Regions from separate parts of the Sporosarcina beigongshangi genome, predicted to be linked through region 2. Evidence: riboswitches for the same ligand, from Rfam matches in the RefSeq annotation. Region 2 holds a riboswitch; the other holds the start of a gene.
What was found. Region 2 has a riboswitch for FMN ahead of R2B77_RS06145 (bifunctional diaminohydroxyphosphoribosylaminopyrimidine deaminase/5-amino-6-(5-phosphoribosylamino)uracil reductase RibD). Riboswitches for the same ligand answer to the same signal wherever they lie in the genome.
Positions count from the first base shown of each region.

Region 1: linked by a shared signal. The riboswitch ahead of R2B77_RS07845 (ECF transporter S component) and the one ahead of R2B77_RS06145 (bifunctional diaminohydroxyphosphoribosylaminopyrimidine deaminase/5-amino-6-(5-phosphoribosylamino)uracil reductase RibD) in region 2 are both predicted to bind FMN.

Region 1 is NZ_JAWLIR010000010.1:138,255-146,876, reverse strand. Features, by position in the region: gene R2B77_RS07860 (ATP-binding protein) at 1-1,698, shown strand, start outside; gene R2B77_RS07855 (RNA polymerase sigma factor SigX) at 1,744-2,271, shown strand; gene R2B77_RS07850 (hypothetical protein) at 2,273-2,920, shown strand; FMN riboswitch at 3,028-3,159, shown strand; gene R2B77_RS07845 (ECF transporter S component) at 3,366-3,947, shown strand; gene R2B77_RS07840 (4Fe-4S domain-containing protein) at 4,057-4,308, opposite strand; gene R2B77_RS07835 (helix-turn-helix domain-containing protein) at 4,427-5,467, shown strand; gene R2B77_RS07830 (RecQ family ATP-dependent DNA helicase) at 5,467-6,903, shown strand; gene R2B77_RS07825 (LysM peptidoglycan-binding domain-containing protein) at 7,001-7,636, shown strand; gene R2B77_RS07820 (metallophosphoesterase) at 8,018-8,622, shown strand, end outside.
Region 2 is NZ_JAWLIR010000008.1:61,483-70,104, forward strand. Features, by position in the region: gene R2B77_RS06115 (RNA polymerase sigma factor) at 1-10, opposite strand, end outside; gene R2B77_RS06120 (hypothetical protein) at 129-572, opposite strand; gene R2B77_RS06125 (ASCH domain-containing protein) at 580-912, opposite strand; gene ribH (6,7-dimethyl-8-ribityllumazine synthase) at 1,151-1,615, opposite strand; gene ribB (3,4-dihydroxy-2-butanone-4-phosphate synthase) at 1,628-2,266, opposite strand; gene ribE (riboflavin synthase) at 2,280-2,930, opposite strand; gene R2B77_RS06145 (bifunctional diaminohydroxyphosphoribosylaminopyrimidine deaminase/5-amino-6-(5-phosphoribosylamino)uracil reductase RibD) at 3,120-3,557, opposite strand; FMN riboswitch at 3,749-3,896, opposite strand; gene R2B77_RS06150 (glycine betaine ABC transporter substrate-binding protein) at 3,990-4,883, opposite strand; gene R2B77_RS06155 (ABC transporter permease) at 4,886-5,734, opposite strand; gene R2B77_RS06160 (quaternary amine ABC transporter ATP-binding protein) at 5,727-6,989, opposite strand; gene R2B77_RS06165 (GbsR/MarR family transcriptional regulator) at 7,461-8,018, shown strand; gene R2B77_RS06170 (DUF2087 domain-containing protein) at 8,065-8,622, opposite strand, start outside.

The sequences.
Region 1 (8,622 bases), on a different contig from region 2:
CTACTGCTTGAATTTCTTGACGATTTTCATACGCAACAAGCAGAGGATTCGTTACGAAGGGATGCCATGACAATTGGAAAGATAGTTGTGGATCATGAAAGTGAATCTTCGATGCAACTTATTATTGAAGATATCCTTGGTGATGAAGTAGATGCTATGATAGTAGACAGTGATGGGGAAATTACGTATTCTTTCCAGCTAGGTCTGAATAAGGATGAAATTGAAAGTAAAATTCTTTCTGAATCCATTTTCTTGTCAAGTCAACAAGAAGTTACACCGGTTGTAAAAGAGATGATTTTACCATCCATCGAAAAAAGTGATGTAATGGAACAATATCTTGTATTAGCTTATCCATTTGAGCAAGAACAAGTAATCGCCGGTTCGGTAATCATCTATCAAAGTTTAGAGGCTGTTCATCGAGCGACGAAGGAAACAACGAATATCGTATTCTTGTCAGCGTTTATTGCATTTATTTTAACAACTTTTTTTGCTTTTTTCTTATCGACAAGAATAACATCCCCTTTACGTGGAATGAGGCAAGCTGCCAATGAATTATCGAAAGGTAATTTTGATACAAGACTGCCCGTTGTACAAAATGATGAGATAGGTCAGCTTGCAACTGCATTTAATCAGATGGGGAAACAGCTTAAATATCACGTTGAACTGATCAACCAAGAAAAGGAGCAGCTTTCCAGTATTTTAACGTCAATGGCAGATGCAGTTATTACGTTTAATCGGGATTATACGATTTTGTTGAGCAATCCGCAGGCGGAGCGATTATTGCAAAATTGGTACTTTAAAAGCGGTGCACAGGATGAGGAGAATACGATTCCACCAGAAATTTACCATATGCTCGATCATGTTGTCACGTTTGCAGAAGAAATAGAGGATGAATTAGAGTTAGGAGGGCGCTTTTACGCTGTTTCAATCAGTCCCCTTTATAGTGGGAGTGACATTCGCGGGGTAGTTGCTGTTCTTCGTGATATGACAGATCAGCATAAGCTGGACAAGCTCCGCTCCGACTTCATTGCCAACGTGTCCCATGAATTACGGACGCCGATTTCGATGCTTCAAGGGTATAGTGAAGCGATAATTGATGGCGTCACGGCGAATGACGAAGAACGCAATGAGATGATCCACATTATTCATGAAGAGTCTAAGCGAATGGGAAGGCTTGTCACGGATTTGCTTGACCTTGCACGAATGGAATCAGGGCATATGCGACTGTACAAAGACGATGTGGAGATGATTCCTTTCCTAGATCGGATTGTTACCAAATTCATGCAAATTGCACGTGATGCGAATGTTGAGTTGGTATTTGATTTTCCGAGTGACGAAAAAATTGTTTCAAATGTCGATGAAGATCGAATTGAGCAAGTGTTTACGAATTTAATTGACAATGCTATCCGGCATACACCTGATGGTGGGAGTGTTACATTACGCATCGAGAAGTATGTGGATATGATTGAAATGACCGTTACGGATACAGGTGTTGGAATACCAGAAGAGGATCTGCCGTATATTTTTGAACGTTTTTATAAGGCGGATAAGGCAAGGACAAGAGGTAAGGGTGGAACAGGCTTAGGTCTTGCAATCGCTAAAAATATTATTGATTCACATAGTGGCGCGATTACGGCGAGCAGAGGGGAACAATGCGGTACTATTTTTAGCTGCACATTGCCTTTAAAAAAGTTGTAACTATTTAGCTTGAATAACGACTAATGTATAGAACGGGGGTATTTCATGGACGACTCCGTTTTCCACCGACTTTATGAGCAATACCATCAGGATGTGTTCAAATTTCTTATCTATTTGACAAGAGATCGCGATCACGCCGAGGATCTCGTGCATGAAGTGTATGTGAGGGTATTGCGGGCATATAGCGGTTTTGAAGGGAAAAGTTCTGAAAAGACATGGCTTTTTTCCATTGCGAAAAATGTTGCAATTGACCATTTCAGAAAAAGTGCTGTCCGTAAAAAGCATCTATTTGATAAGTTCGACTGGGAAAAAAGTGAGCTTGTTTCAACGGGAATTTTACCTGAGGAATTGGTCACACTTAGTGAAGAGATGAAGGCGTTATTAGAAGCATTGAATACTTGTACTGGTGACCAAAAAATGGTCGTTACAATGCGCTATTTCCAGGACTTGTCGATTGCAGAAACGGCCGAAATTCTCAGTTGGACAGAAGGTAAAGTGAAGACTACACAACATCGGGCAATCAAAGCGTTACAAAAGAAGTTGAATGCTCTTCCTACAGAAGGGGGGAAATGAGATGACCGACAAAAAATGGGACGACAGCAAGATTGACAGCCTTCTGCGTAATATGCCAGATATACAAGATGAGCGCCTGCAGTCGGACATATTAGTACGACTAAAACAAGATGAACGCCTGTATTCCCCTCGTCGAAAAATGTCTAAAAGGTGGGTACCGGCTTTGGTAGCGGTAGCAGCATTACTTGTTTTGAGTTTACTTATTCCCTCCATGCTACAGCAAAATGATAGCGCGATGGATGATCGTGTAAACGAGTCAGCTGATTCAGTAAATATCCAAGCTAAAATGTCGATAGACAATGCGCTGGATAATACAAAGGAAGAAAGTGCTGAAGTTACATCTGACACACGAGAAGTCAAAGCCTTTAGTGCTCCAGAAATAGGGCATGCACCTACAATTGAAGCAGCACTTTTGGAAATGAAAGAAGTGCCAAAAGGTATTCTGTATACTGTACAGGAGAGAGAGGAAGTTGCGGTAATTACCTTTACAGAGCCACTGGATTTGTCCAGGCTGAATCAAGATGAGGTAAGTGCGATGTTAGAAGGGTTCATACTAACGGCCAAAAACTTTAACATGCAAGTGCGTTTAGAAAACGTAATGCAATCGACTTTCCTCCATTATGATTTGACAACTGTATTACCAGAATAAGCTGATGTATTTCATGAAATGATGCACTACAATAATAAACGCCTTGTAAGCAATTATGTTTACAAAGCGTTTTTTGCTGTATATACTAGAGTAGTAATAAAATATTGATTCATCTTCGGGGCAGGGTGTAATTCCCGACCGGCGGAAATGGAGAGTTTCTCTCCTAGCCCGCGAGCTTAACAGCTGATTCTGGTGTGATTCCGGAGCCGACAGTATAGTCTGGATGGGAGAAGGTGAAGGTGCGGCCGTCTTTTTGTGTTGTCCACAAAAAGGGTGCTTTTTTTAAGTGCGGATTAAAGAAGAAGCTTCTTTTATACGTCCTTTTAAATGAACCTTTTAACACTCCCCTGAGCTTATGAATGAGCTTTGGGGATTTTTTGTAGACAATGATTGACGGAACGACCTTTCCTCTTTTGAAGTGAATCGCAAAAGGAGAGAGGAACACATGAACAACAAGAAGTTAAGAAAGATGATTCTCATCGCAATTCTAGGAAGTATTGGAACGGTGTTAATGCAATTCAATTTCCCGTTGCCAGCACTACCAGGATTTTTGAAAATCGATTTCGGGGAAATTCCAGCAGTACTAGCAATTATGACAATGGGTCCGGTAGCAGGCATCCTTGTTGAATTGATCAAGAACGTTATGCACTGGTTTATGTCAGGAAGTCCAACAGGTGTTCCAGTGGGAGAAATTGCGAACTTCGCGACAGGCGTGTTATTCATCCTGCCAATCTATTATATTCACAATAAATTCAAAACATCTAAAGGGTTAGCTGCTGGACTGATTGCAGGGACAGTTGCTATGGCCGTTGGTATGAGTATTTTGAATTATGTACTATTTTTACCGATGTATACGTACTTCATGAATTTCCCGGCGATGGCTGGCAGTGAATTATCTGCATTTATCGTTTTGGGGGTTCTACCTTTTAACGTAATCAAAGGAATTATGCTTATGGTAATTACAATGTTACTGTTCAAGAGCATGAAAAAATGGATTGCTCAGCAAAGAACTCAATTAATGGCGTGATTGAGTCAGGAGGCTTTATCTGGATTCAGATAAAAACGTCACAATTTAGACATAAAGAAAAACCGTCCGAATAACTCGAGGACGGTTTTTCTTTATGAAGAACGTAAAATCAGTCTTCGTATTTTAACGCATCGCCATCGAATGGCGCATCTGCGATTTTGATTGAATCGGTCGGGCAACCATCAAATGCATCTTCCAAATCTTCCATTAGTTCTTCTGGAACTTCCGTTGTACCCGTGTTATCATCGAGGATAACGTAAGCAATTCCTTCATCATCATAATCGTAAATATCCGGAGCGGCTGCTCCACAAGCGCCACATGCGATGCATGTATCTTGATCGACGATTGTATATTTAGGCATAGTCTTTCTCTCCTCTTTTCTCCGTACAAACAATTTACTAAAAATACTTCATACTTCATTCTAATGATATTGACAACAGTTTTCAACAAAAAGAATTTGTTTTGTGGAGGAATTTATTATGAATCTTTCTTCAATCCTATTAACAATCATTCAGAAGCTAGATGGTGAGCGAACCATTTATGCAGGATTCCATTTATTGCGTGGCAAACGCTCGGGGCAGACGTTACAGGATGTCGAATACTATGGCTTAAAATCTTTCTTCGGTATATTGCCGAAATTGACTGTCGAGCACTTTGACGAAGCAGCAACACTGCTGAGGAATTCGGGCTTTATTATAGCGGGGGAAGATTCCTTCGTCAATATAACGCCGAGTGGTCGCCAGCTTGTAGAGAATTTACCTGTCTATGCGTTTAACGGTTGGGATTATCGGGGCAGAGAAATGATTTTTTTTGCAAGGTTGTCGCTTGCTATCCAGACGGTGTCGAATTTTAAAGCAGGTGAACATGCATTTATACCGGTTCAAAAAGATTATGATAGCCAAAACTTCATTAGAAACCTATTCCATAAGCAACCGATTAGCGATCCTGCATACGCTCGTTATATTGCCGAGGAGCTAAGGCTATGCATAGAGCGTAGTGGCATGGATGATAATCAAAAAATAATTATGACACATAGGCTAAGTGGTTTTAAGCTAACAGGCTGGACATGGGATCAGTTAGGAGCTCATTTGGGGCTACAGCCGTTTTCGGTATATTTACTTTTTATAGAAGGTTTACATAAGCTACTCGTTGTAATTGAACAAGCCGCTGATTTGTCTTTTTTACGAAAAATTGCCGACAATATTAAAGTAACGACCTATTTGACTGATTCTTCTAGAAAAACACAACAGCTTTTCAATCGAGGATTGTCCATTGAAGAAATTGCGACAACGAGAAATTTAAAATTGAGTACAATTGAAGACCATTTTGTCGAAATGTCTATTAATGATCCGCAATTTCCTCTTAGTCAATTTGTCACTGAGGATTACATAGAGGCTGTCGTTGCGAAAGTAAAGGAAGTTGAAACACGTAGGCTACGCATATTGAAGGATGAGTTTGGGGAGCTGTCTTATTTTCAGCTACGACTTATTTTAGGTGCACGGACGGGGGCTGGGAGCTAATGGATATTTATAAAGTACTTCAAGAAAAATTTGGTTTTGAGCAATTTAGACCGGGGCAAGAAGCGGTCATTCGCGATGTTATCGCCGGCAAAGATACGCTTGCTATTTTGCCAACTGGAGTCGGCAAATCACTCTGTTATCAGCTACCAGCATATGAATTACAGGGGGCAGTTCTAATCGTTTCACCACTTGTGGCCTTGATGGAGGACCAAGTGGCCATTATGAAAAAGAATGGTGAAAAACAGGTTGTTGCATTAAATTCATTTTTGTCATTTTCAGAGAAAAAACGAATTATGGCTGAATTAGGGAAGTATAAATTCATTTTCATTTCACCAGAAATGCTATTGCAGAAAAATGTGGTTGCACTATTGCGTACAATTCAGCTTGCGTTAATTGTTGTCGATGAAGCGCATTGTATTTCGCAATGGGGCTTTGATTTTAGACCGGACTATTTACGGATTGGTGAATTGTTTGGGGAATTTAATCGTCCCGGTGTGCTGGCACTTACTGCTACGGCAAATGATAAAGTAATCGCAGATATTCTCCATTATTTACAGCTTCAATCTCCTGCTATTCATCGCCAATCATTGGATCGTCCAAATATTTCTTATGCGATTGTCAAAGTTGAGAATGAAATGATGAAGACGGAATGGATCAAAGAACGGGTTATGGGGACGATAGGACCCGGTATTATTTATGCTGCTTCTCGAAAAAGGGCAGATGAGCTGGCAGTTATTTTACAACAGTTGGGTATAGCGGCTGCTTCCTATCACGCTGGGAAGGAACAGGAAGATCGTGCGTTTATCCAAGAGCAATTTAGTACAGGTGAAATTAGCTGGATATGTGCGACAAATGCGTTTGGAATGGGCATACATAAAGATGATATCCGTCAGGTCATTCATGAGCATGTCCCACAAGCTATCGCTAGTTATATACAAGAAGTGGGTCGAGCAGGGCGCGACGGTGAACAATCGGCGGCAACTTTACTTTTCACAGCTGATGATGAAAGAAGAATGCGCTTTATTGTGCAGGGAGATGTTCCACAGGAAGTAGAAATCAGGCATTACATAGGACTGCTAGGAGACAATATTTCGCCGGATGAAGCGGCAGCGATGACTGGTATGAGCGAAACAGGGAAACGCGTCATAGATTATTATAAAGAACGGATGCCAGTTGAGGATGTTATTCAGTGGATGGCAGAATTAGTGCGCGATAAAGAGGCTCAGCTACAAATTATGTTACGATTAGTCCATTCTGAAAAATGTCTTCGAGAAGTACTATTGGCGTTTTTTGGAGAGATTTGTAATGATAGACCGATATTTTGTTGTTCTGTTTGTGGGATGAACGAGGGATCGCAGTTTGATCGCCAAAAGGAACTTCACGTTGATCGGCCGATAGTGGATTGGCAGGACAGGTTAATCAGGCTACTTGGTTAACAATTTGTAACACAGAAGTCGACAAAGGCAGATTTGATTTTCGCAGTAAAATTCGTCATAATGAAGGAATAGCACGATGTGATAGGAGAATGTAGCGATGAAAAAAGATAATTACAAAACTGAATTCGAAGAACATAGGAGAGAGATTCTTCAGGATAGTGACAGTCTACCATCCCGTGCAGAATTGCATAGGAAAGGTCGCAAGCCGAAAAGGAAATCTAGTCATTTAATGATTAATATCGTTCTCGGATTATTTACGCTAATACCAGTTATTATTTTAGTTTATGTTGTTTCTGATTTTTATAATCCAGGTAGTAATCCGTCAGCTAAAGATGGAGATGCTGTCGTTAGCTATGAAGAAACAGATAAAAAGAAACCTGATGATGCACAAAAAGATGTTGACCAAGACATCGCTTTAGAAGACGAAGATAATAAAGATGAGGAAAAAGACAAAGAAGTGGTGACTCCAGAGACGGAGCCTGAATCTGAAACAAAGCCAGACGAAAAGCCGGAAAAACCTGTCGTAGTTGTCAATCCGACGCCCGAACAAGAAGCTGAAGGAAAAACAGAGCAAGAGTCGACGGTGAAAACGCATAAGGTAGCTGACGGAGAAACACTTTACCGCATATCTGTTAAATATTATGGATCAGACGTTGGTGTAGAGAAAATTAAAAATGCAAATGGTTTAACATCCAATAATATTATGGTCGGACAGACGCTCACGATTCCTTGAGTTGTTTGATTGTCTATACAAGTAAAGAAAGGGGCAAAGTGTCTTGCTTTGCCTTTTTTATGTTCATTCAGCAGAACCCCCTGCTGAATGAACATAAATGAAGGTAACCTAAGTGCGCCACGTCCTGTGGCAACGGTTGCATGATCGACATCCTGTCGACCCGCGGATGTTACAAATTTTTAAGGGGACTAAAAGGAAGGCAGTCTAAGATCGCGACGTCCTAATTATGTGCCTTAATTTCTGCAAAAAGCACAGAAATACGGCAAATCGAACCCTTCGCAGTTCGATTCGCAACGACTGCATGACCTGCATCATGCAGGCCTCAAGCTCGAAAAAATCTGAACGTAATTACGCCACGGCGTAATTGATTGGAAGGAGGGCATGATTACGGTCAATAAAATGGTATGGCTCGTTTTTTCGATGGCGATTGGATTTTTTACTTTTATGTTTATGAATGCAAGACAAAAAAATGTTATGTTCCATGATATGAAACTAAGTGCTGGGAATGCTGTCAGTAAGCAGCTGACGGTATTTTTTATCTCCGATATTCATCGACGAAAAATAGATGGGAAACTACTGGCTAAAATTTGTGAAGGCCGTGAAATAGATGTTGTCATTATCGGTGGAGATCTCGCGGAAAGAGGTGTCCCGTTAACACGTATTACACAAAATATTCGTCAACTTGCCAGTCTAGGGCCTTTATTTTACGTGTGGGGAAATAATGACCGTGAAGTTGGCGAAGCAGCAATGAGGGAAATACTGGAGTGCTATGGGGGGAAGGTTTTAGATAATGAATCGGTGTCTATCCCTGGCCATTCAGATTGGGGATTATGTGGAACGGATGATCCTTCGAGTCAAAATGTTAATATTGAATCGGCCCTCCGCGGCATTGACCAGTATAAGGAAGTCATAGTTGTCACGCATACACCATCATTATTTCGAAAAGTAGAGCAGATGTGTCATCCTCGTCTGATGCTCGCAGGTCA
Region 2 (8,622 bases):
TTTGCTCCACTGTCCCACCCCCTTTCCTATCTAGACGAACAACACCATAAAAGGAATCGATAAAGAATATAAAAAAGATATGCACCTGCAAAGGCGCACATCTCTTTCTATGTATCACAAATATTTATTCACCAAATCATCGGCTTTTGTACCATCAGCCAAAGCATGAGGAGCATTAGCCCAAGATAAACCCATGACGTGGTCATCAACCTTTTAAGAATATCGGTTTTATCGGCATCAGGCTTATGAAACCGGCGCAACACAATTGTAAAGCCTTTTGATAAGAAAACACCTGATACAAGTAAAACAGCAAGCGTTAGAATCACCCATGATGTAGTCCATGGATAAGGTCCAAAAATCAGTAGCAAGACACCACTAACTACAAGGACATGCCCTGCGTGCATAACGATTCGAATGACAACCTTAATTACGGATAAGTATGCTTGTTCTATGCCAGCTTCAACACCATGTAGACGCTTGATAACCGGCATCAAAATTGTTAACGGACCAATGGACAGAACTGCACTCAGCACATGGAGAAAAACAATTATTCCGTAGATTTCCGATTTCATCTCACGATTACTTCGCTATCGGGCTAAATTCATGGACCCACACGCTCATCGTCGGAATCCATGGCATTTTTGCATGCATAGACAAAATCGCTTGTTTGTACTCCTCCATGTTCGTATAGCCCTCTTGCTTTGCGTGTTCGTCCGTCATTTCACCAAGTGTTTGTGAATAAAGTGCATCCACCTTAAACTCTTGACCATCCAGTACCATAATCTCTCCCGGATAAGCGTACACACCATTGCGGCGCGTAGCCGTCTTTTGACCATTCAATACTTTTTGAACATCCTCTGGGATTGTAACTAGTTTTTCAATTGAGCATGTCTTTTCTGGAAAAGCAGTCATCTTAAATCGCTCCTTCTTTTACAATAACTTCTATCTTTATCATAACGATTTTCATTCGTTTTTGCGACAATTCAAAGGCTGTAATCACATCGACATAGCGAAAAAAATATTTTCAGACACGTATCGTTCACATTTATTCCACATAAAGTTCACTCTCACCAGCTTCTGATTTCTGGAAAGAACATAAGATCAATAGAAAGGCTCAACCCATTAATTGCAGCTGAGCCCGTCCTATTCTTTATATTTGTTTCAATAAATTCGCCATTTCAATAGCAGACGCCCCTGCATCCCAGCCTTTATTACCGGCTTTCGTCCCTGCGCGTTCAATTGCCTGCTCGATTGTATCTGTCGTTAAGACACCGAAGATAACCGGAACGCCTTCTTGCATATTGATGGCGGCCACACCTTTTGCCACTTCATTACACACAAAATCGAAATGTGGTGTTGCGCCACGAATTACTGTACCAAGCGTAATGACAGCATCATATTTCCCCGAAGCCGCCATTTTCTTAGCCACAAGAGGAATTTCATAAGCACCCGGCACCCACGCAACTGCCGTATCACTTTCAGCAACACCATGACGACGCAATGCATCTTCCGCGCCATCTAATAATTTTCCAGTAATAAATTCATTAAATCTCGCAACAACGATTCCAATTTTCAATCCTGTTCCAACTAAATGTCCTTCGTAAATTGTTCTCATCATAAATCCCCCTTAAAATTCAATATCAGCGATATGCTTGATACGTTTTTCATTTTCTTCGCAATAGGTAATCAGTTCCTGGATCGTCAAAATAACAAGATTCAATCGTTCCGCAATCTCTTTCAGCTGCGGCCCACTTGCCATCGTTCCATCGACATTCATAATTTCACAAATAACACCGACTGGTTCTGCTCCAGCCAGCCTAGCTAAGTCAACAGCAGCCTCCGTATGGCCGGCCCGTTTCAGGACTCCGCCCTCTTTTGCAATCAACGGAAAAATATGTCCCGGTCTTCTAAAATCGGTTGATCCTGCATCACTCCCAAGCATTTTCAATACGGTCTCTGAACGTTCAAACGCGGAGATTCCGGTGTGACTTTCCGAATGATCAATGCTGATGGTAAATGCAGTTCCGTGCACATCACTATTATTTTCTGTCATGAGCCCAAGTTCGAGCTGCCGTGATTTCTCCTCATCTATTGGCACGCAGATTAGTCCACGACCCTCCGTTGCCATAAAGTTAATCATTTCAGGTGTAGCAAATTCCCCGAGTGCAACAAAGTCCCCTTCATTTTCTCGGTCCTCGTCATCAACGACGATAATCGCTTTCCCTTTTTTCAGTTCCTCGACTGCTATTTCAACAGTAGTATACATCTGTCGTCCTCCCTTAACCGAGGAAACCACTGGTGATGAGTGTATCCATAGTTAAACCACCAGCCGAATTCTCTTTGTTTGTAGTCATTAGCCGTTCAATATATTTTGCGAGCATGTCACATTCAACGTTCACTCGATCCCCAGTCCTTTTCCTGCTTATGATTGAGTCATCTTGTGTGACTGGGATGAGTGAGATGATAAATCCTTTATCCGTCACACCAAAGACAGTCAGTGAAGTGCCATCCACTGTTACAGAACCCTTTGGGATAAAATACTTTAACAGATTAGCATCCACGTTGATTTCCACATACACCGCATTTTCTTTCTGTCTAATCGATATAATTTCGCCCGTGCCATCAACATGTCCACTGACTAGATGACCACCGAAGCGACCATCCGCCGCCATCGCTCTCTCTAAGTTGACGGGACTTCCCGCACGCAATGCTTGGAGTGTTGTCGCCTTAACTGTTTCCGGCATGACATCCGCTGTAAATTGGTTGCTTGAGAAGTGTGAGACCGTCAAACAAACACCATTCACTGCAATACTATCTCCTTTTTTAACATCGCTTAGCACTTTGCTACAACGGATCGATAGTTGCAATGAATTCGTCGCTGGCCTTACCGCTGAAACTGTTCCGATTTCTTCAATAATTCCAGTAAACAATTACTGTCAATCCTCCTTCACGAACCTGGCACTCAATCGAATATCATCCCCGATTTGTGGCACATCTAAAAAACGGAGTGATTCGTCATCCGGTTCCTTGTATTGTCCATGAATAAAGAAGCACCATGGCTAATTAATTTCCGACTCTGATCAATTGCGTCTCGTCGTAATATTGCTGTTGTTGGCATCCTAGGATGCCTGTCTAAAGATAATTCGAATTGGATTCTTTCCACCATGGGGCAAACGGGTGGTGAGGAAAGGGTTATCATGAAGTACGGTTTGTATGCCGACCAAAATAGCATCATGGGTATGGCGGAGGTGATGGACATCGGTTCTTGCTGCATCCGAAGTAATCCATTTGCTGTCCCCAGTCTGCGTTGAAAGACAACCGTCGAGAGTTGCGGCGGCTTTCAAGGTGACATACGGCTTCCCGTAGTAATTAATAAGGTGAAAAAATGCTCGATTCATCTGCTCTGCCTCTTCCTGTAAAATGCCGGTGATAGCTTCCATTTCGGCAACTTTAAGAAGCCCGATTCCTGTTCCATTGGCGAAAGGATTCGGTGAATTCTGTCCTCTTGCACTGTACGCAAGTCCAAGAGTAATTCCCATACAATATCTATGGTCCATCAGCATTCCCCCTTTCACTGTTATGAAAGGGCAGAGATCAATTGCGCCTCGGCGTAATTGCGTCCAGAGTTTGAATCGAGCTTGCTCGATTAACTCCTTTCAAAATCTGTGACATCCGCCGGAGGCTTTAACTTGCTTGAGTAGGATTTAATCCTACTCAAGCAAGTTAAATAAGCATAGTACATATAGTCAAACAGCTTCTCCCATCCAGACTTTAACTGTCGGTGCCGGAATTTCACCAGCTCCACCGCCTTCCAAATAGGAAGGGCGGGTCACGGACTAACGAGCAATCGCTCGATCACCGCCGGTAAGGAATTTCACCTTGCCCCGAAGAGTTTTTCTAAAACGTACTGATGATAAGATAACATATTACCCTCATATAATCAAAAAGACTCAACTCCATTTAACTGGAACTGAGTCTTTTCATGTTACTTATTTCTTCAAATCTTCAATTGATGTAATGTCCATATACGCCGGCACAACAAGTCCTGTTTTAACGCCTTCCATGTTAACACCAAGCTCTTCAAACTTGCCATCAAATTTTTCTGCATACGTTTTATGTGTCAATGGTAACCATGCTGCAAGCGATGCATCTGCACTACCATCTGCTACCGCCGTCCATAAAGGACCTGCTTCAACTTGAACCAACGTTACAGTATACCCCATATCTTCTAACACTAATTTAATCACATTATGGCTAGCAATTTCGCTATCCCATGCCACATAAGCTAGTTTAATTTTATCGCCATCTACTTTTTCTACGCCTGCTGTCCATTCCGCTACTTTATCCGCGTTCGCATCAACCCAATTTTGTGCAGCAGCTTCTTCTTTTTCGCCTTCTTGGATAGCAATCATCACTTCACCCATATCAGCTTCTGTCCAGTTGAACTGCGACAAAATTTTATGTGCTTCTGGTAAATCTTCTGCCAGACCGAGTCTACCGATCGAACGAATTTGTTCCTCTTCACCGTATACACCTTTTGGATCTTCAAGGTATTTCAAATCATATTCGGCGAACTTCCAATGCGGTGTCCAACCCGTTACGACGATTGGCTCTTCTTTATCATAAGCTTTTTTCAACGCTGCCGTCATCGCCGCACCTGAGCCTGTTACCAGGTCATATTCATCTAAGCCATACTCTTCAATAGCCTTCTCTGTAGCTTCCATAATACCTGCACCTGGGTCAATCCCAGTAATTTTATAGTTCAGTGATTCGCCGACAGATTTTGTTGAATCCGTCCCTGCTTTCTCATCATCGTTCCCACATGCTGCAAGTCCAACCGCCAGTAGAGCAACCGCTCCAAGTCCTAATACCTTTTTTGTCAATTTCATAATGTAGTTCCCCCTTGTTTTTTCTTTCCTGCGTATTGTGTAACTCGGTCCAAAATAATGGCCACAATAACAATTGCTAGACCCGCTTCAAACCCAACGCCTGTTTTTAATTGTGTAACAGCCCGGTACACTTCCTCACCGAGACCCGGTGCACCAACCATTGATGCGATGACGACCATAGATAAACTCAGCATAATGCTTTGATTGACGCCGGCCATAATCGTCGGTTTAGCTAGTGGTATTTGTGTCTTTATTAACCGCTGCCACGTTGTAGAACCAAATGCTTCTGTTGCCTCGATCAAATCTTTTGGCACTTGCTCGATACCTAGCATTGTCAGACGAATCGTTGGTGGCATCGAAAATATAACCGATGCAACCACTCCTGGAACAACACCAATATTGAAAAAGAAAATTGCGGGTAACAAGTAAACAAACGCAGGCATCGTCTGCATCAGATCCAAAATAGGATTAATGATCTTACGCGCACGTGCTTGCTGTGAACCCCAAATACCAAGTGGAATGCCTATCACAATAGCTATCGCTACAGATGTAACGACAAGTGCTAGCATCTGTAACATCGGATACCAATAGCCTAAATAATCGATGAACAGCAAACCAACCAGTGACATCAGAGCAATCCGCCGCGTGGAAATTAGCCACGCAAGCAAGGAGAATAGAACGGCAAGCAGAATCGATGGTACCATATTAAGTCCTTCAACTGACCCTTCAACAATCCCCGCAAGTAAATCCGCAATACCATCAAACACAGTACCAAACGTGGTCACAAGCCAGTCGACACCATTATCGATCCAGTCCGCAAACGGTAGACGAGGTAAGTTATTCATTTGATTTCACCTCCGAATCGTTTTGCTCGACGGAATCAACAACACCATCATTATTAATAAACTGATTGTCGCCAGCTAATGCCCCAATCAGTGCACCGCGAATAATAATCCCTTGTAGCTTATTATCTTCATTTACCACAGCCACAGGTATCGTCGCTGTTGAAACAATGTCAAATAGGTCAATCAGCAATGTATCCGCAGATATCATTGGAAGATCGGAGATGAGAACCGCATCCAACGTTTTACCTGATTCAACTGCATCTACCGCATCCTGCGCTGTTACCGCACCGAGTAGACGATTTCCTTTATCCACTACATAAATAGAAGAAATCCCAAGACGTTTCATCAGTCGAAGCGCAACCCTAGGTCCGCGGTCGATTTGGACTGTGTCAGCTTTTATCATAATGTGACCTGCTGTCAACACCTTCGATAAATCTACATCCTCAACAAAACGTTCAACATATTCATTTGATGGGCTCATTAATATTTCTTCGGGCGTCCCAATTTGAACGATTTCTCCATCTTTCATCAGTGCAATTCGATCGCCAATGCGTAAGGCCTCATCCAAATCATGGGTAATGAAGATAATCGTTTTTCCCATATCATTATGAAGCTGTAGCAACTCATCTTGCATATCTTTTCGAATGAGTGGATCAAGTGCGCTAAACGCTTCATCCATTAATAATATATCGGGTCCATTCGCTAATGCTCTAGCAAGACCAACACGCTGCTGCATCCCACCACTTAATTGGTTCGGATACTGGTCTTCATATCCAGCAAGACCAACTAGTTTCAAGGATTCTTTAGCCTTTTCCTGACGTTCTACTTTCGCTACGCCTTGAATTTCTAGCCCATATTCCGTATTTTCAAGAATCGTCTTATGAGGGAAGAGCGCAAAATTTTGAAAGACCATACCAATTTTTTTACGTCTCACTTCACGAAGCTGTTCTTTATTCATCTTGACGATGTCCTCGCCATCTAGCAAAATCGTACCCATCGTCGGGTCAATCAAGCGGTTTAGCAATCTGACAAGCGTCGATTTCCCACTGCCGGACAAGCCCATAATGACAAATATTTCACCTTCATAGACATCAAAGGATGCCTTTTTCACACCGACTGTCGCTCCAGTCGCTTTCAATATTTCACTTTTCGTCTTTCCTTCGTTGAGCAGCTGTGCCGCTCGTTTACTGTTTTTGCCGAAAATCTTCGTCGTGTTGTGCACTTCGATTTTTTTTATGGCAATTTGATCACTCATGCGTACACTCCTTACAATTATCAATTACTCCGTGGCTTAATTGCGTCCAAATTTTGAATTGTGCTTGTGGCTTACAGGATGCAGGTATTCAACCATCATCAATCGAACAGCGAACGGTTTGATTGGCCGTATTTCTGCGTACTTTGCAGAAACTAAGGCACTTTTAGGACGCGGCGCTCTTTGGTTGCCTTCCTTAACTCCCTTCAAAATTTACGACATCCGCCGGAGGCTCAACTTGAATCAGCAAAGAGTTTGAACTACCTCTGATTCAAATTAAAGCTTATGAATGTTTACTAGTATAGACCTATAAAAAAATAAATTCAACCGTTAAGACCAAATTAATCGTTTGTACAGTAAAAACTGTTTTAGTTATAATAATTATAAATTGCTTTTTTGGAGTCAATATAATACGCTAGAAGAAAATAACTGGGTTGGTTAACGAATGCCGATGACAGTGGAGGGAAAACTAGCATGAACGGTAAAGAAAGACTTGAAAAAACGCGTGAACGGATTATTGAATCCATCGCACAAAATATACATCTTTATGGCCTGACACCTTCTTCTGGAAGGCAGTTTGCCACTATGTTTTTTCATAATGAGCCGTTGACATTAGATGATATGACGGAAGAACTCGGGATGAGCAAAACGAGCATGAGTACTTCTGTACGGGCATTATCCGATTTAAAATTAGTCGAGCGCGCTTGGAAAAAAGGCGTCCGAAAAGATCTTTATCAGGTAACCGATGATTGGTACCAAAGCTTTATTGATTTATTTTCAATTAAATGGAGAAAATCGGTTAACCAGCATTCAGTCGCAATTAGAAGGTCGTTAGTAGAACTAGAAGAATTAGTGGTGGACCCATCTATTAGTGATGAAGTAAAAGAGTTGGCCCATATAGATATTGAAAAGTTACAGTATATGCGTGATTACTACGAATGGCTCGACCGACTTGTCGATGCCTTTGAGGATCATGATATTTTTAATCTCGTACCGATTAAAAAACCACAGCCAGGCACTTTAGAAAAGTGATCATGCAAAAAGACGGCGCCAGGGTTAAACCTGAGCACCGTCTTTTTTACAACTCTTTTTTCACTCCATTATACCCACTATCTCCAAATGGCTGTAATTCCTCTAGCCATTTATCCAACAGCTTCTCAAGGATTTCCTTTTTACTTTTCCCCTTCCAATCTTTTTCATCTACGGTTTCTAGTTCTATAAATTCAAACTGTTCTTTTCCACAGGCATTCCAATCCGCTTGAAGATCTTTATGCGTACTGACACCATTATTTAAGCTGAATTTCAATCCGTTTAACGTTTTAAAATTCGGCGTAGAGCCGACAAATATTTTTCCGTTGGTCAAATTCTTGATTTGAAAGACTCCATAACTCGGTTTCTCTTCTTTCGCCTTCAATTTCATTTCTTTCTTAAAATCCATTTCGCTATCCTCTCCATCTTCTAAATTAGACACAAGGCGATATTCACTTCCTTCACTATTACGCGTCAACAGGCCCCGATCGATGAGCTCCCGCCGTAACAGCATATAATCCTCGTAAACCTCCACTAATACTTTATTGACTTCCTTTTCTGTATAAACTTTCTTTGGATTAAATAGCAGCGCTACTTCTGCTACCAA